DNA from 3 places in the Pseudomonas sp. A genome. Region 1 is predicted to be linked to each of the others. Evidence: riboswitches for the same ligand, from Rfam matches in the RefSeq annotation. Region 1 holds a riboswitch; each other region holds the start of a gene.

Evidence for each region. A riboswitch is a leader RNA that binds a small molecule or an ion and turns the genes downstream of it on or off. The one in region 1 is predicted to bind cobalamin.
Region 2: it holds a riboswitch for cobalamin, as region 1 does, so the genes downstream of both, AC0MAZ_RS18085 (TonB-dependent receptor plug domain-containing protein) here and AC0MAZ_RS16970 (CbtB domain-containing protein) in region 1, are expected to answer to the same signal.
Region 3: it holds a riboswitch for cobalamin, as region 1 does, so the genes downstream of both, AC0MAZ_RS19155 (TonB-dependent receptor) here and AC0MAZ_RS16970 (CbtB domain-containing protein) in region 1, are expected to answer to the same signal.

Annotation. Positions count from the first base shown of each region.
Region 1 is NZ_CM149873.1:3,787,090-3,796,668, forward strand. It holds gene cobN (cobaltochelatase subunit CobN) at 1-1,348, opposite strand, end outside; gene cobW (cobalamin biosynthesis protein CobW) at 1,352-2,419, opposite strand; cobalamin riboswitch at 2,520-2,719, opposite strand; cobalamin riboswitch at 2,779-3,001, shown strand; gene AC0MAZ_RS16970 (CbtB domain-containing protein) at 3,102-3,287, shown strand; gene AC0MAZ_RS16975 (CbtA family protein) at 3,298-3,993, shown strand; gene AC0MAZ_RS16980 (cobalamin biosynthesis protein) at 3,993-4,394, shown strand; gene cobM (precorrin-4 C(11)-methyltransferase) at 4,424-5,176, shown strand; gene AC0MAZ_RS16990 (DUF1272 domain-containing protein) at 5,242-5,484, shown strand; gene AC0MAZ_RS16995 (response regulator transcription factor) at 5,658-6,272, shown strand; gene AC0MAZ_RS17000 (transporter substrate-binding domain-containing protein) at 6,276-9,557, shown strand; gene AC0MAZ_RS17005 (methyl-accepting chemotaxis protein) at 9,532-9,579, opposite strand, start outside.
Region 2 is NZ_CM149873.1:4,052,626-4,062,204, forward strand. It holds gene AC0MAZ_RS18075 (ABC transporter substrate-binding protein) at 1-867, opposite strand, end outside; gene AC0MAZ_RS18080 ((2Fe-2S) ferredoxin domain-containing protein) at 860-1,588, opposite strand; gene AC0MAZ_RS18085 (TonB-dependent receptor plug domain-containing protein) at 1,600-3,555, opposite strand; cobalamin riboswitch at 3,645-3,848, opposite strand; gene AC0MAZ_RS18090 (DUF2946 family protein) at 3,991-4,380, shown strand; gene AC0MAZ_RS18095 (TonB-dependent receptor) at 4,451-6,604, shown strand; gene AC0MAZ_RS18100 (PepSY domain-containing protein) at 6,610-8,064, shown strand; gene ykgO (type B 50S ribosomal protein L36) at 8,321-8,467, opposite strand; gene AC0MAZ_RS18110 (TonB-dependent siderophore receptor) at 8,605-9,579, shown strand, end outside.
Region 3 is NZ_CM149873.1:4,318,891-4,328,469, forward strand. It holds gene AC0MAZ_RS19125 (Ig-like domain-containing protein) at 1-2,165, shown strand, start outside; gene AC0MAZ_RS19130 (SCO family protein) at 2,310-3,275, shown strand; gene AC0MAZ_RS19135 (bifunctional O-acetylhomoserine aminocarboxypropyltransferase/cysteine synthase) at 3,351-4,628, shown strand; gene AC0MAZ_RS19140 (hypothetical protein) at 4,693-5,466, shown strand; gene AC0MAZ_RS19145 (carboxymuconolactone decarboxylase family protein) at 5,579-5,923, shown strand; gene AC0MAZ_RS19150 (GNAT family N-acetyltransferase) at 6,002-6,571, shown strand; cobalamin riboswitch at 6,745-6,949, shown strand; gene AC0MAZ_RS19155 (TonB-dependent receptor) at 7,057-9,183, shown strand; gene AC0MAZ_RS19160 (GlxA family transcriptional regulator) at 9,418-9,579, shown strand, end outside.

The DNA of each region.
Region 1 (9,579 bases):
CGCAGGGGCGCTGGTCGAGGTGGTCAAGGTCGTTGGTAACCCCGCCGAGCAGTTGGTGAATCAGCTCGGTGCCGCTGTCGGGCAGCCCGGCCACCGGGTAATCCTGCGCTTGCAGGGCCCTGAGGATATTGAGCGCCGCGCCCGGCGTGTCCAGGCCGACGCCATTGCCGATGCGCCCGTCGCGGGTCGGGTAGTTGGCCAGCACCAGGGCCACGCGCTTTTCCTGGTTGTCCAGACGCGCCAGGGTCACCCAGCGCCGTGCCAGTTCGGCGACGAAGTCCATGCGCTCGGGATGGGCCCGGTAGCAGACCACATCGGCCTGGCTGCGCTCGCTGCGCCAGGCCAGGTCCTTGAAACTCACCGGCCGGGTGATGATGCGCCCGTCAAGTTCCGGCAGGGCGATGTGCATCGCCAGGTCGCGAGCGCCCAGGCCCTGTTCGCTCTGCTCCCAGCCAGGCTGGTTGTCCTGGGCGCAGATGGCCTGCAGCACCGGTACATCGCGGCGCAGCGGGCGCAGGTTGGGTTGCTCGGGGCTGGACAGGGCGAAACCTGTGGTGTTGATCACCACTTCGGCCTGCACCTCATCGAGCCAGGCCTCGACCTGGTCCAGGCAGGCGCGCTCCTTCAGGCTGGCCACGGCGATGGGCAATGGGTTCAGACCGCAGGCCTGCAGGCGCTGGCAGAACACATCGATGAACGCGGTGTTGGCCGCCTGCAGGTGCGAACGGTAGAACAGCAACGGCGCCACCGGATGCTCGGGGTTCCACTCGGCGTACCAGTCCTCGGGACAAGCCGTGCCCTTGGCTGGATGATAGACCGCCGTGCGCGGCAAGGGCTGTGGCTCGTCCCACGGGTAATCGCGCCCCAGCCACTGGCTGGCCAGGCAGTTGAACAGGTTCACCGCGTTGGCCTTGCCGCCCTGGCGCAGGAAGTGCCAGAGGCGTTCGGCCTGTTCGCCGCGAACCGTGCCCAGGTCGGTGAGCTCAGGGTCGGGGCGGTCGTCGCCGGGCACCAGGATCAGCTGTACCCCTCGCCCCGCCAGTTCGACCAGTTGCTCGACACCATAGCGCCAGTAACCGACACCGCCATGCAGTGATATCAGGATCACCTTGGCATGGCGCAGCACCTGGTCGATATACAAGTCGACCGAGGCGTGGTTCTGCACCTGCATCGGGTTGGCCAGGCGCACGCTGGGGAAATCCGCCGGCAACTGCTCGGCGGTTTCGGCGAGCAGCGCCAGGTGTGAATCGCCGCTGCAGAGGATCACCAGGTCGGCGGGGGTCTGGCCGAGATCGGCGATGCTGTCGTCCGGCACGAAGCCGCCGGGCTGGGTCCGCAGCAGGTGCATGGATCAGGCGCCCAGGGCCTGGCGCAGGCGCGCTTCCAGCTGCGCCGCGTCGAGATCCTGGCCGATCAGCACCAGGCGGGTGATCCGGGGCTCGTCGCTGCGCCAGGCACGGTCGAAATGCTTGTCGAAGCGGGTGCCCACACCCTGGATCAGCTGGCGCATCGGCTTGCCGGGGATGGCGGCGAAGCCCTTGGCGCGCAGGATGCCGAACTCGGTGACCAGCTGGGTCAGGGCATCGAGCAGCAGGCTCTCGTCGGCCTCGGGCAGGTCGATGGAGATCGAGTCGAAGGCGTCGTGGTCATGGTCGTCATGGTCATCGCCGTCGTGATGCGAGTCGTGATGGGTACGGCGACCGTCGATATGCGCCTCGGACTCGGCGCCCACGCCCAGCAACACTTCCAGCGGCAGGCGGCCGCTGCTGGCCTCGATCACCTTGACCGCCGGCGGCAGTTCCTCGGCCACCTCGGCACGGACCTTGGCCAGGCCCTCGGCGTCGATCAGGTCGGCTTTGTTCAGCACCACCAGATCGGCGCTGGCCAGCTGGTCGGCGAACAATTCATGGAGCGGCGACTCATGGTCGAGGTTCGGGTCGAGCTTGCGCTGGGCGTCGACCTGGTCCGGGTAGGCAGCGAAGGTGCCGGCGGCCACGGCCGGGCTGTCGACCACGGTGATCACCGCGTCGACGGTGCAAGCGTTGCGGATTTCCGGCCACTGGAAGGCCTGTACCAGCGGTTTGGGCAAGGCCAGGCCGCTGGTTTCGATAAGGATGTGGTCGAGGTCGCCGCGCCGGGCCACCAACTCGCGCATCACCGGGAAGAATTCTTCCTGCACGGTGCAGCACAGGCAACCGTTGGCCAGTTCGTAGACGCGGCCATTGGCCTCTTCCTCTGTGCAACCGATGCTGCACTGCTTGAGGATCTCGCCGTCGATGCCCAGCTCGCCGAATTCGTTGACGATCACCGCGATGCGGCGGCCCTGGGCGTTGTCGAGCATATGGCGCAGCAAGGTGGTCTTGCCTGAGCCGAGGAAGCCGGTGACGATGGTGACGGGAAGCTTGGCCAGTGTTTTCATGTCGCGATGCCCTTGGCAGCAATGGCGCGGGCATGCAGGACGACAGCCACGGCCATGCCGGCCTGGCGCGTTCGCCACCGGATCACCCCGCCCGGTTGAAAGTCGAAAACGTCACGAGGCAGGTCTCCTGGCTTGCACCGCTGCGGCTCGCTGGCCGGTGGGCCGGCGCCTTCCCGCGCGCCTGCGCAGTGGCTGTGCCGAACCCTTCAGTGCTTACAGTTGCGGGGGCAGCCGCGGCTTGTACCGCGTTCCCGTCTTAGCTCGGGCCAACGCCCGAGAACCTCGCAGCGGCAAGGCTACGCAGTGCCTGCCTGGCGGTCAACCGCCGCGGCGATTGACGCGGGCCCGGCCCCGTGATTTGCTAGCGCATTGCGTTCAGGTGCCCCCACGGGGGTGAAACGGGAAACCGGTGCGTCGCGTCTCCATTCCAGGAGCCGACAAGGCCGGTGCTGCCCCCGCAACGGTAAGCGAGAGAAGCGTCCGGACCACTGTGCCAGCCTCAAGGCATGGGAAGGTGACGCCATGGAAGGAGCCTTGCTCCACCTCGCGAGCCCGGAGACCGGCCTGACGAGCTCACAGTACACCCCGCGGTGGGCGGGCGTCGTCGTATCACTCGGGCCAGCCGTGCCCGGGGTCGTCGCGCATGCCCGTTGCCACAACAAAAGCAGCAGAGGAACGCGTCATGCCCATCACCAGCGCCAAACACAGTATCGCCACCCCCGTCAGCCTCAGCCAGCGACTGATCGTCGCGGTCGGCGCCAGCCTGCTGGGGCTGTGCCTGGTGTACTTCGCCGGTTTCTCGCACATCGAGGCGGTGCACAATGCCGCCCACGACACCCGCCACAGTGCCGCCTTCCCTTGCCACTGAGTAAATCCGCATGATTACGCGCATCGCCCGTACCGCGGGTTTCAGCGGCCTGCTCGCGGCCCTGTTGCTGACCCTGCTGCAAAGCTTCTGGGTCGCCCCACTGATTCTCCAGGCGGAAACCTACGAATCCACTGCCCCGGTCGCCGAACAGCATGAGCACGGCGACGCCGCAGCGCCCCATGAGCATGAACACAGTGCCGAGGCCTGGGCGCCGGAGGACGGCTGGCAGCGCGTGCTGTCCACTACTGGCGGCAACCTGGTGGTCGCCGTCGGTTTTGCCCTGATCCTGGTCGCCCTCTACAGCCTGCGCGAACCGAACCGCGTGGCCACCGGCGCACTGTGGGGCCTGGCCGGCTTCGCCGTGTTCTGCCTGGCACCGACCCTGGGCCTGCCACCGGAACTGCCCGGCACCGCCGCCGCCGACCTTGGCCAGCGCCAGACCTGGTGGATCGGCACCGCCGCAGCCACCGCCGCCGGCCTGGCGCTGCTGGTGTTCGCCCGGCACTGGTTGTTCAAGGTGCTTGGTGTGGCCCTGCTGGTGATCCCGCACCTGATCGGCGCGCCGCAACCCGCAGTGCATGAAAGCCTGGCGCCGGAAGCCCTCGAGACCCAGTTCAAGATCGCTTCCTGGCTGACCAACGCCGCGTTCTGGCTGGCCTTGGGCCTGCTCAGCGCGTGGCTTTACCGTCGTTCCAGCCAGGCCTGATGCGCGATCTGCCCGTGCAGCCGGCGATGTTCGCCGGCTTTGGTTGCCGCCGTGGTTGCCCGGTCGAGACACTGGCGGTGCTGCTGCGCCAGACGCTCACTCGCCACGCCCTGCCCCTCTCGGCCCTGCGCGCCATTGCCAGCATCGAGCCCAAGGCTCGTGAACCCGGCCTGCTGGCATTGGCCGAGCGCCTCGGGCTGCCTTACATCTGCTTCGACGCCACGCACCTGACGGTCTTCGAGCCGCTGCTCAGCCATCGTTCGGCCACGGTGTACGCCCAGACCGGCTGCTGGGGCGTCGCCGAAAGCACCGCCCTCGCCCTGGCTGGCGAAAACGGCCGCCTGCACGTGCCCAGGCAGGTACTCGGCGGCGCTACCCTGGCCTTGGCGATCGGCGGATAATCCGCGCCATATTTCTGCAAGGAACCCCCATGACGGTTTATTTCATCGGTGCCGGCCCCGGCGATCCGGAGCTGATCACGGTCAAGGGCCAGCGCCTGATCCGCCAGTGCCCGGTGATCATCTACGCAGGCTCCCTGGTCCCCGCCGCTGTACTGGAAGGTCACCAGGCGCACACCGTGATCAACAGTGCCGAACTCCACCTGGAACAGATCGTCGAGGTGATGCGCCAGGCCCACGCCAATGGCGAGGATGTGGCCCGCGTGCACAGCGGCGACCCCAGCCTGTACGGCGCCATCGGCGAACAGATCCGCCACTTGCGCGAACTGGGCATCGGCTACCAGATCGTCCCCGGCGTCACCGCCACCGCCGCCAGTGCCGCGCTGCTCGGTTGCGAGCTGACCTTGCCCGATGTGGCACAGACCGTGATTCTCACCCGCTTTGGCGACAGTTCGCCGATGCCGGCCGGTGAACAATTGGCCGACCTGGCCCGCCACGGCAGTACCCTGGCCATCCACCTGGGCGTGCGCCACCTGGCCCGCATCGTCGAGGAGCTGCTGCCACACTATGGTGTCGACTGCCCGATCGCGGTGGTCCATCGTGCCACCTGGCCGGACCAGGACTGGGTCAAGGGCACCCTGGCGGACATCGGCGAACGCGTGGCCGCCAAAGGCTTCCGACGCACCGCGCTGATCCTGGTCGGCCATGTGCTGGGCGACGCGCCGTTCGCCGACTCGGCCCTGTACCGCGCCGGTCATGCCCACCTCTATCGCCCAGGCTCGTGAAACGATTGCCGACCGGGGGCGCGGCGTAGCACACTGGATTTTCCAACTGGACGGAAACCAAGCCCATGCTCGAACTGCGCCCCAACTGCGAATGCTGCGACACCGACCTGCCCGCCAATAGCCCGGATGCACTGATCTGCTCGTTCGAATGCACCTTCTGCCGTGCCTGCAACGACCAGCACTTCCACAACCGCTGCCCGAACTGCGGCGGCCAGCTGGTGATCCGCCCCACCCGTGTCGGCAAGGTACTGGACAACAATCCCGCCTCGACACAACGTGTGCACAAGCCGCACGCACCCTGCGCCTGAACCTTCCTTGTAGGACTTTTCTACAGGTTGGTGCAGGTATTTCAACACACCTATACTCGCCTATTACCAAGGCTCCTGAATATCCGTAAGGTGCGCGCTGCCCAGCAAGTCCGCTGCCCAGCGCCTGTAATCGTAGGCTGGAAGCGCGCTGCACTTTGACAGGAGTTACCTGAATGACGTCCGTGCTGTTGGTCGATGACCATCACATTGTTCGACTTGCCGTACGCATGCTGCTCGAACGTGAACGCTTCACCGTCGTGGGGGAAACCGGTAAAGGCAAGGAAGCCGCCCGTTTGGCCGAGCAGACCAAGGCGGATGTGGTCATCCTCGATATCGGCCTGCCGGACCTCGACGGCATGGAGGTGATCAAGCGCCTCAAGCTGATCGACCCGCCGCCGCGGATCATGGCCCTGACCGGCCAACCCGCCGACCTTTACGTGCGCCGCTGCATGGACGCCGGCATCTCGGCCTTCGTCAACAAGGACGAAGACCTCGACGCCCTGGTCTTCGCCCTCAAGGCCCTGGTCAAGGGTTACTCGACCTTCCCGCAGATGGCGGTCAACAGCAACACCCTGGAAAGCGAGACCGAGCGCCTGAGGCTACTGTCCAACCGGGAAGTGGAAGTGCTGCGCCGGCTCAGCGCCGGCCAGAGCAACAAACTGATCGGCGAGCAGATGAACCTCAGCGCCAAGACCATCAGCACCTACCGCGGCCGGATCATGGAGAAACTCAAGGTCGAGTCGCTGGTGGAAATGGTCGACCTGGCCAAACGCAACAACGTGGCCTGAGCCATGCACCAGGGGACATCGCTTTGCCTGCTGCTGGTCGCGCTGCTGTCGCTGCCCACCCAGGCGCAAGTGCACAGCGAGCCCCGCCACCTGCTGGCCCGCGCCCTGAGCGTGGCGCCGCCGCTGGCGGTGGCTGCTTCCGACCGCCAGTGGCTCAATGAACGCAGGCGCCTGGTACTGGGCAGCTCGCACCCGGACTACCCGCCCTTCGACATCAACATCAGCCAGGCCGACTACGAGGGCCTGAGCGCCGACTACGCCGGTCTGATCGCCGAACAACTGGGTGTGCCGATCGAGGTGCGCCGTTATACCAGCCGCGCCCAGGCCCTCGACGCGCTGCGTGCGGGCGAAATCGACCTGCTGGGCAGCTCCAATGCCTTCGAAGCCAGTGATGCCGACCTGGTACTGAGCACGCCCTATGCCGACGACCTGCCGGTGATCGTGTCGCGACAGAACCAGAGCCTGCCCGAGGGTGACGACCTGGAAGGCCTGCGCCTGGCCATGGTCGACCATTACCTGCCCATCCACACGGTGCAGCAGCTCTACCCACGCGCGCAGTTGAACCTCTACCGCTCCACCCTCGCCGGTGTCGCCGCGGTGGCACTGGGGCAGGCCGATGTCTACCTGGGCGATGCGATCAGCGCCGACTACGCGATTGCCAAGGGTTTCCAGGAACGGGTCAAGGTCGATCACTTCGTCAAGGCGCCAACCAGCACTTTCGCCTTTGCCCTGGCGCGCGACAACCAACGCCTGCTGCAACTGGTCGACCTCGCCCTGGGACGCATCGCCGACAGTGAGCGACTGAACATCCTGCGACGCTGGACCGGAGGCAGCACCAGTGTCCTGCTCGACCGTCGCCTGGACGCCCTGACGGCCGAGGAGCGCGACTGGATCGCCCGACACAGGCAGATCAAGGTGATGATCAACACCTCTCTCGCGCCGCTGAGCTTTACCGATGCCCAACAGCAACCACGGGGCATCGCCCTGGACTTGCTGGAGCGTATTGGCCTGCGCACCGGCCTGCGCTTCCAGGTCGTCGAGTCGGAATCGTTCGAGGACATGGTCGAGCAGGTTGCCCAGGGCAAGGCCGACATGATCGCTGCCATCGGTTACGGTGTGCTTCGCGCCCAGCGCATGCGCTACAGCCGCCCCTACATGATCAGCCCACGGGTCCTGGTCACCCGCCAGGACGCGCCAGCGCTGGACGCCGTGCAACCTCTGCAAGGCCAACGGGTGGCGTTGCTGCGCGGCTCGCCTTCGCTCGAAGGGCTCGAACGCCAGTACCCAGGCCTGCGCACCGTCGAACGGGAAAACCCCCTGCAACTGATGGAGGCCGTGGCCAACGGTGACGCCGATGTCGCCCTCAGCTCGCAGATCAATGCCACCTACTTCATCAACCAGGTGTTCAACGGCCGGCTCAGGATTGCCGGGTTGCTGGGCGACGAACCGGCGCTGGCGACCTTCGCGGTAAGCCCGACGGAACACCAGTTGCAGGCGATCCTCGACAAAGCGTTGCTGAGCATTCCACCCGACGAGTTGGAGCAACTGGTCAATCGCTGGCGCACCAACACCGTGGTCAGCGACAGTCCCTGGCGCAACTACCGCACCCTGGCCCTGCAGGTCCTGGTACTGGCCGCCCTGCTGCTGACTGGCGTGGTGTTCTGGAACACCTACCTGCGCAAGTTGATCCACCAGCGCAGCGAGGCCCAGCGCGCGCTGCAGGAGCAGCTGGCGCTCAGCCGCGGCCTGCTCGAACAATTGCGCCAGGCCAAGGACGATGCCGAACAGGCCAGCCGGGCGAAGAGCACCTTCCTGGCGGTCATGAGCCATGAGATCCGTACGCCCATGAACGCCGTCATCGGCCTGCTGGAAATGGCCCTGGAGGACAGCCGGCACGGTCATAGCGATCGCCAGGCCCTGGAGGCGGCCCACGACTCGGCGATCGGCCTGCTCGAGCTGATCGGCGATGTGCTGGACATCTCACGCATCGAGTCCGGCCACATGACCCTGCAACCGGTGGCCATCGACCTGGTCGAGCTGATTCGCTCCACCCTGCGGATCTTCGAGGGCAGCGCCCGCCTCAAGGGGCTGGCACTGCGTGCGGTGCTGCCTGCCGCCCCGGCCTGGGTGCTCGCCGACCCGCTGCGCCTCAAGCAGGTGCTGTCGAACCTGCTGAGCAATGCCATCAAGTTCACCGACCACGGTCAGGTCGACGTGTCGTTGCTGATGACCTCGCTCGATGGCGGCCTGCAGCAGGCCAGCTTGCAGATCAAGGACAGCGGCGTAGGCATCGGTGCCAGCGACCAGGCGCGGCTGTTCACCACCTTCTCCCAGGTCGATGGTCGACAGGCGCGCCAGGGTGCCGGCCTGGGGCTGGTGATCAGCCGCGAGCTGTGCGAACTCATGGGGGGCGAACTGACCCTGCACAGTATCGAGGGCCTGGGGACCCAGGTCGATGTCCGCCTCACCCTGCCCGGCGCCGAGCCCAGCGCCGACGCGATGCCCGACAACGCGGTGGTCGCAGCCCTCAGCGGGCCGCTAAAGGTCCTGGTGGTGGACGACTACCCGGCCAACCTGCTGCTGCTGGACAAACAGCTGCGCTTGCTGGGCCACCAGGTGAGCCTCGCCGACCAGGGCAAGGCGGCGCTGGCACTCTGGCAGGCGGATCATTTCGACGTGGTGATCACCGACTGCAGCATGCCGGTCATGGATGGCCATGAGCTGGCCCGCGCCATTCGGGCGCAGGAGCGCGAGACTGGCTCATCGGCCTGTCGCATCATCGGCGTCACCGCCAACGCCCAGGCCGAAGAGCGTCAACGCTGCCTGGACAACGGCATGGATGAATGCCTGTTCAAGCCGATCGGCCTGCAGGCGCTCAAGGCCTGCCTGCCACTGGCTGCCGCGCCCCAGCCTGACCCGGCTGGGGAAGCGCCGCGCTCCAGCGGCTTCGACCTGGCCGAGCTGCGTCACCTCACCCAGGACGACAACCAGCTGATCAGGCGCCTGCTGGAGCAACTGGCACGAAGCAGCGCCGAAGACCTGCAAGCACTGCAGGCGCTCGGCGCCAATCCGTTACCCGAGGCCCTGGTGCCCGTGGTCCACCGGGTCAAGGGGGGCGCCAAGATGCTCAAGGTCAGGGGCGTGAAACAGGACTGCGAGGCCCTGGAGCAGGCCATCGCCCAAGGCGAACCGGTGGACCGGCTGCTCGCCCGGCTCCAGGCCAGCCTGCGCAGCCTGGAGCTGGAACTGCGCCAGAGCCTCAGTGCAATTGAAGGGTCGAACTGATCTGGCTGATGGCGTCCACCAC
Region 2 (9,579 bases), 270 kb from region 1:
GGCCGGCGTCGGCACCAGCTGGGTGAACGGGATATCGATCATGCGGTTCTCGCGCACCGCCCGCAGGCTCGAGAGCACCGGATCACGGGCCAGCAGCTGACGCTTGCGGCTGGCCGGCGACCACAGGGCGTCGGCCAGCAGGATCACATCGGGGTCGCTGCTCAGCAGCGCCTCGCGGTTGACCGTCACCCGGTACTGGTCAATCCCGCCGAGCACATTGCGCGCCCCGGCGGCGGCCAGCAATGGCGTGACGAAACCCCGCCCGCCTTCGCTGTCCAGCCCCCGGACTTCACTGTCGAGGTAGAACACCGACAGCGGCTTGCCGATAGGCGCGATCGCCCTGGCCCGCGTCAGGTCCGCCTCCATCGCCTCGATCAACGCCTGCGCCCTCGCCTGCCTGCCGAGCATTTCGCCAAGGAGGGTCAGGTCACGCCGGACATGGGCGTAGTAGTCCAGGGAATGACCGGCACAGGCCGACTCGAGCAGGTAGGTGGCGATCCCGTTGCCGGCCAGCCGGGTTCGCGAGCTGACCCCATCGCCGAAAGCCGTGGCGAATCCGCCGACCACCAGGTCCGGCCTTTGCGCATACAGCACCTCGCTGGCCGGATACTCCCGGGCGATCACCGGCACGCCCTGGTAGCGACCCTGCTTGTAGGCGGCGCCGTTGTCGTCCAGGTAGGCCACCCCGACCATCGATGGCCCGGCGCCAAGGGCGAGCAGCAGGTCGGCCGCGTGCTGGTTGAGGGCGACGATACGCGCAGGCGTCGCCGCGGGCCGTTGCCAGTCTTGCCCGCAGTTGCGAAAGCGCTCGGCCAGGGCCGGTGTGCCACAGCACAGGGCTAGCGACAGCAACCAGGCTTTACGCATCGCATGTCCCTCCCTTGATCAGCAATCTTTCGGCGATCCTTCCGCCCTCTAGATGCGTTTTTACCAACTCCTCCACCTCCCGATCATCACGTACCCGATACCAGCAGCCGTCCGGGTGCACCGTCAGTACTGGCCCCAGGTTGCAGGGGAACTGGCAACCGGTACGGGTCAGCAGCACGCCGCCTGGCGTCTCGATCAAGTCACGCTCCAGCAACTGGCGGCGCAGGCGTTTCCACAACGGCAAGGCACCGCGCCGCACGCAGCGTGGGCCGGTGCACAGGAACACCTGGCGGGCATGCTCGGGTACCCGCGACCAGTCCGGATCGCTGGCCACCGCGTTGACCTGGTCGCATGGCAGGTGACGGGCATGCTCGCCGACGCTGGCACACGCCGCCCGAGCATCCAGCCCGCGCCGGCCCAGGGCCTGGGCCGTGACCCAGATGCCGGCGCGACCTTGCGCCAGGCGCCCCAGTTCATCGCGCAGCCAGTCGAGGTAGGCGCTGTCCGAGGTGGGTTCCAGGTCCACTACCAGCAAGCGCTCAATGCCCAGGTCAAGGGCCTCGCGGATAACCACCCACAGCCCGTCGAAGCCCTCCAGGGTATCGACGATATCCCGGTCCACCTCGCGGCCACGCAGGTCGCGAACCTCGGCGCCGAACGCCTCGGCCACCGAGCCACTCGCCAGACCGGGGCCCACGAACAGCACACGCTGATAGTCCATGCTCACGCCCCTCAGAAGGTGTAGGTGTACCGCAGTTCGCTGGTGAACGGCCGCCCGAGGTTGTCGACATTGCTCGCCCGGCTGGTGACATAGTCGCGGTCGAACAGGTTCTCCACCAGCAGGCTCAGCCGGTGCTGGCGGGCGCCATCCAGGTAGCGATAGGCATCGGCATCGACCACCGAGTAATGGCCATAGTCGACGCCCTTGGAGCTGACCACATCGCGAATGTAGCGAATGGCCCCTCCGGCACCCCACCTGCGGTCTGCCGATTCGTAGCCGAGCCGCGAGCGGGCGAAGAAACTCGGCACGTCGTTGATCGTCGCCCCGGTGCGCGACTCGGTGAGGTTACGGGTCATGTCGGCCTGCAGGCTCCATTGGTCGTCGAGCTGGATACGTGCATCGGCCTCGAAACCACGCATCTGCACCTGGCCCTGGCCGTTCACCCACTGGCTGCCGTCCAGGGTGATCAGGTCAGTGATCTTGCGCCGGAACACGGTGACGCTGGCGCTGAACTCACGCGCCAGCAGCAGGCCGTGGTAGTCCAGGCCAAGCTCGGCATTGCGGCTCTTCTCGGGCTTGAGGTCGCGGTTGCCGATCTCGTCGCCAGGCTCGTTGACGAACAGCTGCTCGGCGTTGGGCAGCTTGTAGGCGCTGCCGTACTGGCCGCGCAGCTGCCAGTTGTCGTTCAGGTCGTACAGCGAGGTGAGCATGCCGACGGTGGCGCTGTCGCCGCCGCTCATGGCTTCGTGGCGCACGCCGAGGCTCGGGTGCCAGTTCGGCAGGGCCTCGATCCTGGGCCTCAATTGGGCATACAGCGCATTGGCCTGGGCCTCGTTGTCGTCGATCAACAGCACGTCGTCCTGGCCCTTGAACCACTGGTTGTCGGAACCGAACACCAGCACATGGCCGCCGTCGAGCTCGGCCTTGCCCTCGGCCTGCACACCCCAGTCGGTGAAGCCCCAGTAGTCGTTGTGGTTGACCACGTTGCGGCTGCCGTCGGCGCGGTTGTTGATGCGGGTGTAGCGGGTGTCCCAGTCGTTGACATGGCCCTTGACGAAGTAGCTCAGGCGCTCGTTGAGGCGCTGCTCGAAGGTGGCGGTGGCGATCTGCTGCACGCGGTCATTGGTGGTTTTGTAGTTGTTCACCGGCCGGGCGAAATCGAGGTTGGCGTCGGTGTACTGGTAGAACAGCTCCAGCCGCGCAGCGTCGCCGAAGGCCTGGATTGCCTTGCCGCCGAAAGTGCTCACCTCGTAGCCGCGTTTCTTGTCGCTGACGTTGCCGCTGTAGTCACGGTTGCGAAACGGTTGGTAGCCGTCGGAGACGTTGTGACTGACATAGGCCAGCAGCCCCAGGTCGCCGAAACCATTGCTGAAGATCCGCTCGACGCGGGCGTCCTTGCTGTTGCCGGCGAAGCTGTCCAGGCCCAGGTTGACCTCCCCCGAAGCCTCGCGGCGCTGCGGGCTGCGGGTGACGATATTGATCACCCCCGCCACCGCCTGGGTGCCGAACAACAGGCTCTGGCCGCCCTTGAGCACCTCGATGCGCTCCACCGCGTTGGCCGGCAGGGTGTCCAGGTACAGGCCACCGTACAGGCGGTTGTTCAGGCGCACGCCGTCGAGCAGGATCAAGGTGTCGTCGTTGCGCCCGCCCAGCAGCGAGTAGGTGCCGTAGTCGAACGGGCCGTTCTTCGGCGCGACGTAGAAGCCGGGGATGAACATCTGCATCACCCGGGTGATGTCGGCGCCGGGGCCGGCGCGCTCGATCTGCTCGCGGCTGACGATCTCGACCTTGCTGCCGTACTGGGCCATGGCGGCGACCGTGGTCGACTCCACCGAGGGCGCGGCGACGATCTGCTGGTCGAGGATCAGAGGGGTGTTTTCGGCCAGTGCCAGGGGGCTGGCCAGGCAGCCCAGAAGCAGGGTCCGGGCCTTGGGGGAGAAACGTCGGGAGTGAATCACAGCAATCATGCTCTTCTCGAAAGTGACTTTCGCAGAAGCACGCAGGAGCAGGGATCGCGCACAGCCAATACCGGCCCATGCCCGCCCACCGCAGGAGTTTGCCTACCACATTCCAGGCCGGTCTCCGGGCTCGCAAGACAAGACACCTTCACCTTCCCATGGCGCACTGGCCACAGTGGTCTGTCGAAGGCATCACTTGCATACCGTTGCGGGGGCAGCACCGGACTGGCGCGAAGCGCGTACCGGTTTCCCGTTTCACCCCATGCGCGGCGGCATGGGACACCTGAAATCGGTCGGCATCTGAACACCTGGGGCCGAGAGGCGTCAAGCCAGCCAGGTGAATCGATTCGAATGTTTTTTATCGGCCGAGCACTCTAGGCAGATGTTTCAAACGCTGTAGAATCCGCACGCCGAACCTATTCTCATTCCCTTCGAGCTTTGCCGATGAAGCTGGCCCGCCACACACGATCGCAAGTCGCCTGGGTGCTGTATTTCAGCATCCTGTTCGGCTCGTTGCTGTGCGCCATGGGCCATGGCCAGATGGCGGGCTTGCGCCTGGCCGGCCTGGATGACGCCGCCTGGTGCGCGGCCGACAGCAGCGGCGTGTTCAAGGGCGACCAGGACATCAGCGACCCGGTGCTGCCCGCCGGCGGCGACTGCGTGATCGCCAGCCTGTTCAGCGCCACCCTGCTGGCCGTGTTCTTCGGCCTGCTGGCCTTGCTCGCCGGGGAGTCGAGCAAACCCTTACCCAGGCAACCCGCGCCACCCCTGCCCAAGCAGCGCTGGCCACTGGTCAATCCGCGCGCCTCTCCTGCTTCGCTTCTCGCGTTCTGACATCGCCACGCCCTGCGCTGCCTGATCGGCAGCGGGCGTGCGCTAACCGATTTCAGCCAGGAAGCCTTGCATGTTTCGCATGACCACTTTGGCGCTGCTCGTTGGCAGCGCAACCTGCGCCTGGGCGCAGGATGACACCCTGACCCTGCCCGCCAGCAACGTCACGGCCACCGCCGACCAACCCAAGGAGGCCACCGGCCTCGACCTTGACCGCCCTATCGAAAGTGGCTCGCGGCTGAACCTCAGCGCCCGCGAAAACCCCGCCTCGGTCAGCGTCGCCGACCGCAAGACCATGGAACGCATCGGCGCGCGCAACTTCCAGGACGCCGCCAACGCCCTGCCCGGGGTCAACGCTTCGGCACCGCCCGGCTGGGGCGGCTACGTGTCGTACCGCGGCTTCAACGGTGCCCAGGTCAGCCAGCTGTTCAATGGCATCAACCTGCAGTACGGCGCTGCCGGGCGACCGGTCGGGGCGTGGATCTACGACCGTGTCGAACTGCTCGGCGGCCCCTCGTCGTTCCTCAACGGCAGCGGCGCCGTCGGTGGCAGCCTGAACATGATCACCAAGCTGGCCAACCGCGACGAAGACATCTTCGAAGGCCGCGTCAGCTATGGCCGCTACGACACGATGGAGACCTCGGTCGGCTTCAACAAGGCGCTCAACAGCGGCGACGGCCCACGCCACTACGCCCGGCTCGACTACAGCCGCACCAGCACCAATGGCTATATCGACCGCCAGGAGAACGGGGCCGGCAACCTGGCCTTCTCGCTGCTCAGCGACATCAACGACCAGTTGTCGCACACCCTGGCCATCGAGTACCTGGAAGAAAAAGAGGACAGCCCGTACTGGGGCTCGCCGGTGCTGCAGCCGGCGGTCGGCACCCTGCATATCGACAAGCACAATCGCTTCAACAACTACAACGTCGAGGACGGCCGCTACGAGCAGCGCACGCGCTGGCTGCGCTCGATCACCGACTACCGCATCGATGACAGCAACCAGCTGCGCAACACCTTCTACCACTACAACGGCCAGCGCGATTACCGCAACCTCGAGGTGTACCGCTACAACGCCGGCAACACCGCCATCGACCGCTCCGGCGGCTACCGCCAGCGCCACGACCAGGAGGTCAACGGCAACCGCGTCGAGCTGACCCACCAGGGCCAGCTGTTCGGCCTGGCCAGCGACTGGGCGTTCGGCGTGGACTACAACCGCAACCAACAGACCAACTACCCACTGTCCAAGGGTGCTTTCGACCGCATCGACCCGAACGGCTTCCAACCCGATCACTTCCTCGACATCCCCGGCATGGACGCGCCGCGGGCCAAAGGCCGCAGCACCAACACCGACACCACCGCGGGCTTCGTCGAAAACCGCACCCGCCTGACCGACCAGCTGTCGCTGATCACCGCGCTGCGCTACGACCATATCGACTTCGACGTGGTCGACCACGTGACCCGGGCCAAGCTGGACCGGCGCTGGGACGCCTTCACCGGCCGCCTGGGCCTGGTCTACGACCTGACGTCCAATGTCAGCCTGTACACCCAGTACAGCACCTCGGCCGAACCGCCGGGAGGCTCGCTCACCGGCGCCTCGATCAGCCAGGTCGGCGACTTCGACCTGAGCACCGGCCGCCAGGTGGAAGTGGGCAGCAAGTTCGACTTCCTCGATGGGCGCGGCTCGGCCACTGCAGCGGCCTATCGCATCGTGCGCAAGAACATCTCGGTGCCCTCCTCGACCGTGCCCAACACCACCGAGCAGGCGGGCCAGCAGACCTCCACCGGCATCGAGCTGGCGGCCTCGTTCAAGGTCACGCCCAAGCTGCTGGCCGCGGGCAACTTCAGCTGGGTCAACGCCGAATACGACGAATTCAACGAGACCATCGGCGGCGTGGTGTACTCGCGCAAGGGCAAGAACCCGGTGAACATCCCCGACCGGGTCGCCAACCTGTGGCTGACCTACGACCTGGCGCCGGGCTGGCAGGTCGGCGCCGACGCCCGCTATGTGTCGTCGGTGTACGCCAATACCGCCAACACCGCCTGGGTGCCGTCGTACACCGTTTACGGGCTGTCGATGACCCACGACCTGGACCAGCACGTGCAGCTCAGCGCGCGGCTGCGCAATCTCACCGACGAGGTCTACGCCCGCTTCATCCACCAGACCAACACCCAGTACTACCTGGGTGAGCCGCGCAGCCTGGAAGTCGCTGTGCAGTGGCGCTACTGATGGGCCTGAAACGCCAGCTGTACCTGTGGCACCGCTGGCTGGGTATCGTCGCCTGCCTGTTCATGGCGCTGTGGTTCGTCTCCGGGGTGGTCATGCTGTATGTCGGCTACCCCAAGTTGACCCCGGCCGAGCGCCTGGCCCACCTGCCGGCACTGCCGGCGGGTTGCTGCGCCGAGTTGCCGGCGCAGTGGGCGCAGCAGCCGTTGAAGGCACTGCGCCTGACCAGCCTGGGCGGGCGGGCGCACTACCTGCTGGAGCTGGCCGACGGGCGCCGCGTCACCCTCGATGCCGCCAGCGGCGCGTCCCTGGCTCAGGCCGATGCCGCCTGGGCCCTGGCCAATGCCCGGCAGTACGCCGGTGACGCGGCACTGGCCTACCAGGGTACGGTGGACGAGGACATGTGGACCCACTCCCGGGCACTGGACGGTGACCGGCCCTTGCACCGGGTGCGGGTGGACGATGCCGCCGGCACCTGGCTGTACCTGTCCGGGCGCAGCGGTGAAGTGGTCCGCGACGCCACCGCGCAGGAGCGCGCCTGGAACTGGGTCGGTGCCTGGCTGCACTGGCTCTATCCCTTGCGCGGCGGGTTCGGCTTCGACAACGGCTGGCGCACGCTGGTGATCGGCCTGTCCGTGCTCGGCACGCTGATGGCGGTCCTGGGCATCGCGGTGGGCATCCTGCGCCTACGCTTGCGCAAGCGCTATCGCAGCGGCTCGTGCAGCCCTTACCCGAGCGGCTGGCTGCGCTGGCACCACATCGGCGGGCTGCTGTTCGGCGGCGTGCTGGTGTTGTGGGTGTTCAGTGGCCTGATGTCGATGCGCCCCTGGGGCCTGACCGACAGCCGTTCGCAGATCGCCCTGCAACCCGGCCCGCTGCGCGCCGCCGACCTCAAGCTGCCGATCGCCACCGCGTTGGCGCGGTTGCGCGATGAGGCAGGCTTCAATGCCGTCGAGTTGCAGTGGCAGCGCCTGGCCGACGTCACCTACCTGGTGGCACGCAACGCCAACGGCGACAGCCGCATCCTTGAAGCCGGCGCGCCACCGGCCCGGGCGTTTGCCCGGCAACGTCTGCTGGCGGCCGCGCAGGTCATGGCCCCGGGCATTGCGGTGCAAGACGACTGGCAGACCGCCTACGACTTCCACTACTTCGCCCGCGATCCGCAGAGCATGTACGGTTTCCAGTCCAGGCCGTTACCTGTGCTGCGCCTGCGCTTCGACGACCCGGCCGGCACCTGGGCCTACATGGACCCGGCCAGCGGCATGCTGGTGACCAGCCACGACCGGGCGCAACGCACCGGGCGCTGGTTGTTCAACCTGTTGCACAGCTGGGACTGGCAACCGCTGCTGGCGCGGCCGCTGTTGCGGGAAGGGCTGATCATCGTCCTGAGTAGCGGTGGGCTGGTGATTGCCCTCAGTGGTGTGGTGCTGGGTTGGCGGCGTTTGCGCAGGACGCTCCGTTAGCGTCTGCGTCCAAGGTATGGCATCAGGTGCGTCACTTTCTGGTGGGCTCCTATGGGACGACATGTAACCCATTGGTTTAGCTTGACTCTGTGGGAGCGGGTTTACCCGCGAAGAATCCAGCGCGGTGAATGGCACCGGCTCCGCCGGTGTTCGCGGCGGTGCGGCGGTCCGATAAACCCGCTCCCACAGAAATAACAGGGCTGGACGATCTCTCATGGAGCCAAACGTAATTCTTCGATTCGACCAGGACAGCGTGCTACCCCCGCTTCTTCTTCACCCCGCCCTGCCTGGCCTTGAACCGCGGATTGGACTTGCAGATCACATAGATCCGGCCACGACGCTTGACCACCTGGCAATCACGATGACGGCGCTTGGCCTGCTTGAGTGAGGACAGTACTTGCATGGGAACCTCCAGTTACGTAATAACATTACAATAACGCGAATCATTCCCATCTGACAATCACGCCGTAAACCACAGCTCCCTATGGCGTCAGAGCAATGGTAAATGTTACGTTATTACATATTAATTGGAGATCCCCCGTGAACCCTCGCGCACCGCTTCTGGCCGGCCTCACCCTGGGCCTGTTCGGCCAACCCCTCTCGGCAGCCCAACCCCTGCTGCTGGAGGAAACCTCGATCACCGACGCCTACCTCGAAGAGCGTGCCGACGGCCCGGTGCAAGGCTATCGCGCCACCCGCTCGGCCACCGCCACCCGCACCGACAGCGATATCCGCGACACCCCGCAGAGCATCCAGGTGGTGCCCGCCCAGGTGATCAAGGACCTCAACACCACCCGCATCGACCGCGCCCTGGATTTCGCCGGCGGCGTGTCGCGGCAGAACAACTTCGGCGGCCTGACCTTCCTCAACTACAGCGTGCGCGGCTTCACCACCGGCGAGCTGTACAAGAACGGCTTTGCCATCAACCGCGGCAGCTACAGTTCCCCGGACACCTCCAGCATCGAGCGCATCGAAGTGCTCAAGGGCCCGGCCGCCAGCCTCTATGGCCGTGGCGACCCTGGCGGGCTGGTCAATATCGTCAGCAAGCGCCCCCAGGCCGAGACCTTCAGCACCCTCAGCCTGAGCGCGGGCAGCTGGGACCGCTACCGCACCGCCCTGGATGCCAACTCGCCCCTGGACAGCGAAGGCAACCTGCTGGGCCGGATCAACCTGGCGGTCGAGGACAACGGCAGTTTCCGCGATCACGTGAAAAGTGAACGACGCATCGTCAGCCCGTCGCTGAGCTGGCAGCTGTCGCCGGACACCCGGGTGATGCTCGATGCCGAGTTCTCGCGCACCGAATCGGTGTTTGATCGGGGCATTCCGGCGGTCAACGGCCAGATGGGTTCGGTGCCGCGCTCGGCCTTCATGGGCGAACCCAACGACGGCAAGATCCGCAACGACAACCAGACCCTCGACCTGGCGCTGGAGCACTTTCTCAACGACGACTGGAAGCTGCGCCTGGCCAACCACTACACCCAGGGCACGCTCAAGGGCAACAGCTCCGAGCCCCAG
Region 3 (9,579 bases), 530 kb from region 1:
CACCAGGCCTGAAGACCTGCGAGAACGGCAGCATCAAGATACGCGGCGACTGGCGCGAGACCATGAGCACCCACTGGTTCCACGACCACATGCTCGACTTCACCGCGCAGAACGTCTACAAGGGCAACGCGGTGATGATGAACTACTACTCGGCCATCGACCGCGGCAACGAGGCCCTGCAGGACGGCGTCAACCTGCGTTTTCCCAGCGGCGCGGCGATGCCGTGGGGCAACCGCGACTATGACGTCAACCTGGTGATCGCCGACAAGGCCTGGGATGCCAACGGCCAGCTGTGGTTCAACCCGTTCAACACCGACGGCTTCCTCGGCGACCAGATCCTGGTCAACTGGCAGTACCAGCCCAAGCTCAAGGTGCGCGCGCGCAGCTACCGCTTCCGCATTCTCAACGGCTCGGTGTCGCGTTACTTCAAGTTCGCCGTGGTGCGTGAAATCGCCGGCACCAGCGGCGAGTTCAAGGGCCCGACCGGCTCCAACCTTTCCTACGCCCGGGTGCCGTTCCACATGATCGCCAACGACGGCAACATCATGGAACACGCCGTGCCGTTCGACGGCACCCTGGACCTCAACGGTGACGGCAACCTGCAGGACAACAACGCCATCATGCCGCTGCAGGGCATCGCCGAGCGCTACGACATCATCATCAATTTCGCCAGGAACGGGATCAAGGTCGGCGACAAGCTGTACTTCGTCAACCTCATGGAACACGAGACCGGCAAGGGCCCGAAACAGCCCATCGCCCTGGCCGACGTGCTGTCGGGCAAGTACAAGCCTGTGATCAAGCAGACCAGCAACGGCCCGGAATGGGATGGCGGCGACCCGGTGGTCGGCAAGTTCATGCAACTGATCGTGCAGCCCTACACCGGCCAGGACGTCAGCATGGACCCGAGCCTGTATGAACCGGCCAAGCCCGGCAAGGCTGCTGGCCTGGCGATGATCCCCCTGCCCATCGACCGCAACAGCGCCAGCGATCAGGTCAAGATCAAGGCCGCTCGCCACCGCGAGTTCATCTTCGGCCGCTCCGACGGCACCGACAGCACGCCCTGGACCATCAAGACCGACGGCGGCTTTGGCTTCACCATGGACCCACGGCGTATCAGCGCCGCCCCGCAACTGGCCAACGAAGCCACCGACGCCGGCTTCAGCGGCGATGGCACCCTGGAAGTGTGGAAGATCAAGAACGGCGGCAACGGCTGGAGCCACCCGGTGCACGTGCACTTCGAGGAAGGGGTGATCCTCAGCCGCGACGGCAAGGCGCCGCCGGAATGGGAAAAATGGGCGCGCAAGGACGTGTACCGCATCGGCCCGGATGCTGATTCGTCGGAAGAAGTGGAAATGGCCATTCGCTTCCGCGAGTTCGCCGGCACCTACATGGAGCACTGCCACAACACCCAGCACGAGGACACCTCGATGCTGCTGCGCTGGGACCTGGAACACCCCGGCCAGTTCCAGATGATGCCGACGCCGCTGCCCGGCTGGGATGGCGTGGAATACATCAACTCCGCCGCCCTGCCGACCTTCCGCACTGCCAGCAGTGGCCCCGGCAACGACAGCAACAAGCCGCCGGTGGCGGTGAACGACAGCGCCGCGACCATGGCCGGCAAGCCGATCGTGCTCAACGTGCTGGCCAACGACACCGATCCCGACGGCAACCTGCCGCTGAGCATCAGCAGCCTGGCTCAGCCCGACTCCGGCCAGGGCACGGTGAGCAGCAACGGCACCCAGCTGACCTATACCCCCCCGGCCACGGTCGCCACGGCATTCACCGCCAGCTTCACCTATGCCGCGCGCGACGCCAAGGGCCTCGAGTCGCTGGCGCCGGCCACGGTGAGCATTGCGGTCTCGCCGGCGGTACCGATGGACCAGATCCAGGTCAGCAGCGCCACGGTACAGTTGCGCAGCAACAGCCGCTGGACCTGGGAAATCGCCGGGACCACCTCGGTGGCCGCCGGCAACAGTATCCGGGTCTCCACCAACACCACCAGCGGGCCGCTCGACCTGGGCCTGGCGACCCTGACCACCAGCGGCAGCGGCGCGCGCTGGAAGTTGTCGGTGACCACTACTGGCAGCGGCCCGGCCTCGCCACCGGCGGTGACGGTGAAGTCGGCGCTGGGGCAGAGCGTGACGGTGCCGCTGAGTATCCGTTGATTTCGCCAAGCCCCCATGAGGATTGGCGTGGGAGCGGGCTTGCCCCGCGATGGACCCACCGCGTGGCACCGGCTCTGCCGGTGTTCGCGGGGCAAGCCCGCTCCCACGCTGTCCTTGCCTGTCCCCTGACCAGAGGGTAGAACCATGCCCCGCCTCTGCCGCCTGCTGCTCCTGCTGCTGCTCCCCCTCAGCCTTGCCTGGTCGCTCCCCCCCAGCACCCGCGCAACGCCCTCCACACCCTGGGGCGCCGACTACTTCCCCAACATCCCCCTGCTCACCCAGGACGGCCAACAGGTGCGCTTCTTCGACGACCTGATCAAGGACAAGGTGGTGGCCATCAACTTCATCTTCACCGGCTGCGGCGACTCCTGCCCGGTGGAAACCGCGCGCCTGCGCCAGGTGCAGAAGCTGCTGGGCGAGCGCGTCGGCCAGGACATCTTCATCTACTCGATCAGCATCGACCCCTACAACGACACCCCCGCCACCCTCAAGCGCTACGCCGAGAAGTTCGCCATCGGCCCCGGCTGGACCTTGCTCACTGGCGAAGCCGCCGACATCGAGCAACTGCGCCGCAGCCTCGGGCTGTACATCGAAGGACTGGAGAACGGCCGCAGCAAGGACCACAACCTCAGCCTGATCATCGGCAACCAGGCCACCGGCCGCTGGATGAAGGCCTCGCCCTTCGAAAGCCCGTACATCCTCGCCGACCGCCTGGCCAACAGCCTGCACAACTGGAAGACCGCCAGCGCCCAGCGCCGCGACTACACCCAGGCCCCGGATATCCGCCCGCCGAGCGCCGGCGAACAACTGTTCCGTACCCGCTGCTCGTCGTGCCATACCCTGGGTGATGCCGAGCCCGGTGCCACCCGTGGCATCGGCCCGGACCTGCTGGGGGTGACCCGTCAGCGGGATGAACAGTGGCTCAAGCGCTGGCTGAAGGAGCCGGATCGGATGCTGGCGGAACAAGACCCGCTGGCAATGCTGTTGTACGCGCAGTACAACCAGCTGGCGATGCCCAACATGCGCCTGGGGGAAACCGAAGTGGCCGCGCTGATCAGCTATCTCGAGGAAGAAACACAACGGCGCCAGGTGCCCTCGGCGCAACGTTGAACCTCGACCCTTGACCGCCAGCGCCGCCCCAGCCCATGCTCAACCGCTTCCATCCCACGCTCAAGGAACGACCGCATGAAGCTGGAAACACTCGCCATCCACGCGGGCTTCAGCCCCGACCCGACCACCAAGGCAGTGGCCGTGCCGATCTACCAGACCACCTCGTTCGCCTTCGACGACACCCAGCACGGCGCCGACCTGTTCGACCTCAAGGTCGCGGGCAACATCTACTCGCGCATCATGAACCCCACCAACGACGTGCTCGAGCAACGCATGGCCGCCCTCGAGGGCGGGGTCGGCGCGCTGGCCGTGGCCTCGGGCATGGCCGCCATCACCTACGCCATCCAGACCGTCGCCGAAGCTGGTGACAACATCGTCTCGGTGGCCAAGCTGTACGGCGGCACCTACAACCTGCTGGCCCACACCCTGCCGCGCATGGGCATCACCACCCGCTTCGCCGCCCACGACGACATCGCCGCCCTCGAGGCCCTGATCGACGCGCGCACCAAGGCAGTGTTCTGCGAGTCGATCGGCAACCCCGCCGGCAACATCGTCGATATCGCCGCGCTGGCCGAGGCAGCCCACCGCCATGGCGTGCCGCTGATCGTCGACAACACCGTGGCCACGCCGATTCTCTGCCGCCCGTTCGAGCACGGCGCCGATATCGTCGTGCACTCGCTGACCAAGTACATCGGCGGCCACGGCACCAGCATCGGCGGCATCGTCATCGACTCGGGCACATTCCCCTGGGCCGACCACAAGCAGCGTTTCGCCCTGCTCAATACTCCCGACCCGTCCTACCACGGCGTCACCTATACCGAAGCCTTCGGCCCCGCCGCCTTCATCGGTCGCTGCCGCGTGGTGCCGCTGCGCAACACCGGCGCCGCGCTGTCGCCATTCAATGCCTTCCTGATCCTGCAAGGCCTGGAGACCCTGGCCCTGCGCATGGAGCGCCATACCGAGAATGCGCTCAAGGTCGCCCGCTACCTGCAGGAACACGACCAGGTGGCCTGGGTGAAATATGCCGGCCTGCCGGACCACCCCGAGCACCAACTGGCCCGGCGCTACACCGGCGGCAAGCCGGCGGCGATCCTGTCGTTCGGCATCAAGGGCGGCCAGGCCGCCGGGGCGCGCTTCATCGATGCGCTGCAACTGGTGGTGCGCCTGGTCAACATCGGCGACGCCAAGTCGCTGGCCTGCCACCCCGCCTCCACCACCCATCGTCAACTCAACGACGAAGAGCTGGAGAAGGCCGGCGTACCGCGCGACATGGTGCGCCTGTCGATCGGCATCGAGCACAGCGACGACATCATCGCCGACCTCTCCCAGGCCCTTGAGGCCAGCCGCGGCTGATCGACCCGCGCCCCACCCAATGCCGACGGCGGGCGCGTACCCTGCAGAACCGGAACCTCGCGTAATGACCCTTTTCTACCTGAAACTCCTGGTCACCCCGCTGCTGATGTGGGCCATCTCCCTCGCCTCGCGGCGCTGGGGCGGACTGCTCGGCGGGCTGCTGTCCGGTCTGCCGATCACCTCGGCCCTGGTGATGACCTTCCTGTGCCTGGAGCAAGGCACGGGCTTCGCCCTGGGCGCGGTGCCCGGCGCGCTGGGTGGGTTGGCGGCGGTGCAGGCCACCTACGCCTTCTACCTGTTCGCCACGCGCAGGGTCGATATCGCCCCGGCCGTGCTGCTGGCGATCCTGTTCTACGGCCTGGCGGCCTATGCCTTCACCCACTGGGGTGGGCTTTACCTGTCGGTGGCCGTGGCGCTGCTGCTGATCGGCGTGCTGATCCGCGCCAGTGGCCGCGAGCCCAGGCCCGACACCCTCGCCCGTCCCCGGCAGCGGTATTGGGAGATTCCCTTGCGCATGGTATCGGCCACCTCGCTGCTGATGATCACCACCAGCCTGGCCAGCTGGCTGGGGCCGGCCACCAGCGGCATGCTGGCGCCAATACCGGTGATCGCCTGGCCGCTGGTGGTGTTCGCCCATGTGCAGGGCGGCCGAGCCGGGATGGCGGCGATGGTGCGGGGCAATGCCATTGGTGCGCTGGGAGTGATTGCATTCTACCTGGCGATGGCGGGGTTGCTGGAACGATTGGGGGTTGCCGTGACCATCGGCCTCGCCATGGGCCTGGCAGTGGCACTGACCGTCGCGTTGGCGGCGGCGCTGCGCCGGGTACCGACCGATTGACCAGTGATTCGAACAGGTCCCGGGTTTGATCCATCCTCCCTGGGGCCAGCCCCTCCAGCGAAATATCGACTAGCCTGAATGCTCCTGTTGCCAACCTGACAAGGTGAAGACGATGAGCATGATGGACTGGGACGCCTACCGTAAGCAGTTGATGGCCGGCATCGGCGATCTCAAGCAACTCTCACCCGATACCGTGGCCGGCTACGCGACCGCCAGCGGCGCCGGGGCCAAGACCAATCACCTGGACGCCAAGACCCGTGAGCTGATCTCATTGGCCGTCGCCGTCACCACCCGCTGCGACGGCTGCATTGCCGTGCATTCGCAGCAGGCGGTCAAGCACGGCGCCACCCGCGAGGAGATCGCCGAGGCCCTGGGCGTGGCGGTGGCAATGAACGCCGGCGCCGCGCTGGTCTACTCGGCCAGGGCGCTGGACGCCGTGGGCAAGACTGGCGCCTGAAACTTCATGGCGCCGCCGCCCTTGCGCGACGGCGCCGCGACACCCAGACTTGGCGGTTCAGCCCGTGCAGGAACCACCATGATCCAGATCCGCCCCATGACCCCGGAAGACTTCGAACGCTTCTGGCCGACCTTCCAGGCCATTGTCCAGGCCCGCCAGACCTACGCCTTCGACCCGGCCCTGGACGTCGACCAGGCGCGTCGGTTGTGGCTGGAAACCCCGTTGCGCACCCTGGTGGCCGAGGACGACGGCGTGCTGCTCGGCTCCTACTTCCTCAAGGCCAATGCCGCCGGCCCCGGCGGGCATGTCGGCAACTGCGGCTACATGGTCTGCGAGCAGGCCCGCGGCCGGGGCGTGGCCAGGCTGATGTGCGAGCACTCGCAGAAGCTGGCGCGCCAGGAGGGCTTCCTGGCCCTGCAGTTCAATTCGGTGGTGGCCAGCAACGAGGTGGCGGTGGCGCTGTGGCACAAGCTCGGCTTCGAGACCGTCGGCCGCCTGCCCAGGGCTTACCGCCATGCCGAGCTGGGCCTGGTGGACTGCCTGGTGATGTACAAGTGGCTGGCAGACGAGCCGGTGGTGGAAAAGCCGGCGCTGCTGATCGGACGCAAGAATATCGAGGCGCGGGTTTCGCGTCGGCGCGGGCGCTGAACCCATCGCGGGGCAAGCCCGCTCCCACGATCCGATTGCCTGGAGCTGCCAGGGTATCGCCGTGGGAGCGGGCTTGCCCCGCGATCAGCGACAACGCAATTGCAGCTAACCCATTGCCCCACCAGATATTTTCCTGCCACCCAGGCGATTGACTCGCCACCCGTTCGATGGTCAGATGCGCGCCAGTTTCAGGTGTCCTGCGCCGCCGCGCGCAGGGTGAAACGGGAAGCCGGTGCGTCGTTGTCACGACAAGTCCGGCGCTGCCCCCGCAACGGTAAGCGAGCGAATCCTTCGACAGACCACTGTGCGCACGCATGGGAAGGTGAAGGCTTCATGCTCCTCGCAAGCCCGGAGACCGGCCTGAGGCTTCACTTGGCAACCCGCGGTGGGCGGGCGCAGGCCGGTATCCGCGCGCGCCTGCGTGCGCGCTTCGCCGTTGCGTGTTTTCCACCGGGATCCATTCCTTCCTGCAGCAGTGGAACGACATGTCCCGATTCAACAAGCTTCACACCCTGGCGGCCTGCCTGGCCGTGTCCCTGCCAGCACTGGCCGACGACCATGAAGTGGCGCCCCTCACCCTGCCCTCCACGGCGATCACCGACACCCGCGAGCCACAGGTCATCGACCTGGCCACGCCAACCCCGGCCGGCTCGCGCCTGAACCTCAGCGCCCTGGACACCCCGGCCAGCACCAGCAGCCTGACCGAGGCGCAGATCCAGCAGCGCAACAACCTCACCGTGCAGGACGCCGTGACCCGCTCGCCGGGCCTGACCTTCATCGGCACACCGGGCGACGGCGGTACCGGCCTGTCGGCCCGGGGCTTCACCGGGCAGAGTTCGGTGATGACCCTGTTCGACGGCTCGCGCCTGTACGCCGGCGCCGGCACCCTGACCTTTCCGGTCGACCCGTGGATGGTCGAGCGCATCGACGTGGTCCGCGGCCCCGCCTCGGTGCTGTACGGCGAAGGCGCCACCGGCGCGGTGGTCAACGTGGTGCCGAAGAAGCCGTACGCCGGTGACATCCGCAACCACCTGCGCCTGGGCTACGGCTCCTGGGACCGCCAGCAACTGGGCCTGGACAGCGGCGGCAGCCTGAGCGAGCGGCTGAGCTACCGCGTGACCCTCAACCAGCAGGCCGGCAACGGCTGGGTCGACCGCACCGACTCGCGCAGCCTGGCGCTCAGCGCCGCCCTGCGCTTCGATGCCAGCGACGACCTGAGCTTCACCCTCGCCCACGAACGCGGCGATGCGCAACCAGCCAACTACTACGGCACCCCGCTGATCGACGGGCACCTGCGCAGCAGCGTGCGCCGCAAGAACTACAACGTCAGCAACGACGAACAGCGCTACCACGACGAGTGGACGCGCCTGACCACCGACTGGACCCTCAGCGACAGTGTCAGCGCCAGCAACCAGCTGTACTACATCAAGAGCCGCCGCCAGTGGCGCAACGCCGAGTCCTACGCCTGGGACGCCGCCAACGGCGTAATCCAGCGCGGCAGCTTCCTCGAGATTCGCCATAACCAGGAGCAGCTCGGCGATCGCCAGAGCTTCACCTTCGACCATGGCCTGTTCGGCCTGGCCAACAAGACCGTGGTCGGCGCCGAATACAACCGCATCCGCTTCAACGTCGACAGCAACTCGCCCTACAGCGATGGCAGCAGCGACCCGCTCGACCCGTGGCATCCGGCTCCGGGCGGTTTCCACAGCCTCAGCCCGACCCGCGCGCAGACGCTGTCCAAGGTCGACACCTTCGCCCTGTTCGCCGAAAACCGCACCCAGCTGAGCGACCGTCTCGCACTGGTCACCGGCATCCGCCGCGACCAGAACCACATCGACCGTGACGACTTGGTCAACAACGCCCGCAGCGACCGCAGCCTGCAAGGCGGCAACTGGCGCGCCGGGCTGGTGTACGCGCTCACCGACGACCTGTCGCTGTACGGGCAGTACTCCACCAGCGAGGACGGCGTCGGCGACCTGCTCACCCAGCGCCCGAACAAGCGCCTGGAGCTGACCGAAGCGAAGCAGACCGAGATCGGCCTCAAGCAACGTTTCTGGGATACCCGTGGCGAGTGGACGCTGGCGGCCTATCACATCGTCAAGAAGAAACTGCCGGTGTACAACCCGCTCACCCACGACAGCCAGCAGGCCGGCCAGCAGACCTCCGACGGCCTGGAGGCCAGCCTGGAACTGGCGCTGGGCAACCAGTGGCAGCTCTCGGCCAATGCCGCTTTGGTGCGGGCCAAGTACGACGATTTCCTCGAGGAAGGCAACAACGGCACGGTGCACGACCGCGCCGGCAACCGCCCGCAGGATGTGCCGCGGCGCACCGCCAACCTGTGGCTGAGCAAGGGATTCGGCCAGGCCGTGGATGCCGGTATCGGCCTGCGCTATGTGGATGAGCGCTACTCCAGCGCGGCCAACGACCAGCGCGTGCCGGGTTACACGGTGGTCGACGCCAACCTGGGCTGGCAGGTGCTGCCCGATGTGCGCCTGGGCCTGCAGTTGAACAACCTGTTCGACCGCCAGTACGCCCAGTCCAGCTTCAGCGGCGAGCAATGGCTGCTGGGCGCGCCGCGCTCGTATTTCGCCACGGTCGACTACAGCTTCTGAGGCAGGTACAGCCCACTCGGGGTTCAAAACGTAAATCTCCGATCTGACTGGGGCAGCGTGGGAGCGGGCTTGCCCCGCGATGCTTCGCCAACCTGGGCCGACGTCATCGCGGGGCAAGCCCGCTCCCACGCTGTTCCTGCAAAGCCTCGGCGCCTGCGCCTGTCGCGCGGCGCTTGATCGGCGCCGCGCCAGGTGCTCGACTTAGCGCTACGCCTCCGTCACAAGCAGCGCGCCATGACCGACATCCCGCAGATCCCCACCCCGCCCGTGCACGCCCTGGATCAGCCGCGCACCCTGCTGTTCCTCGCCTACCCGCAGATGGGCCTGCTCGACCTCACCGGCGCGCAGACGGTGTTCTGGGCCGCGACCAAGGCCCGTACCGCGCGTGGCCTGTCG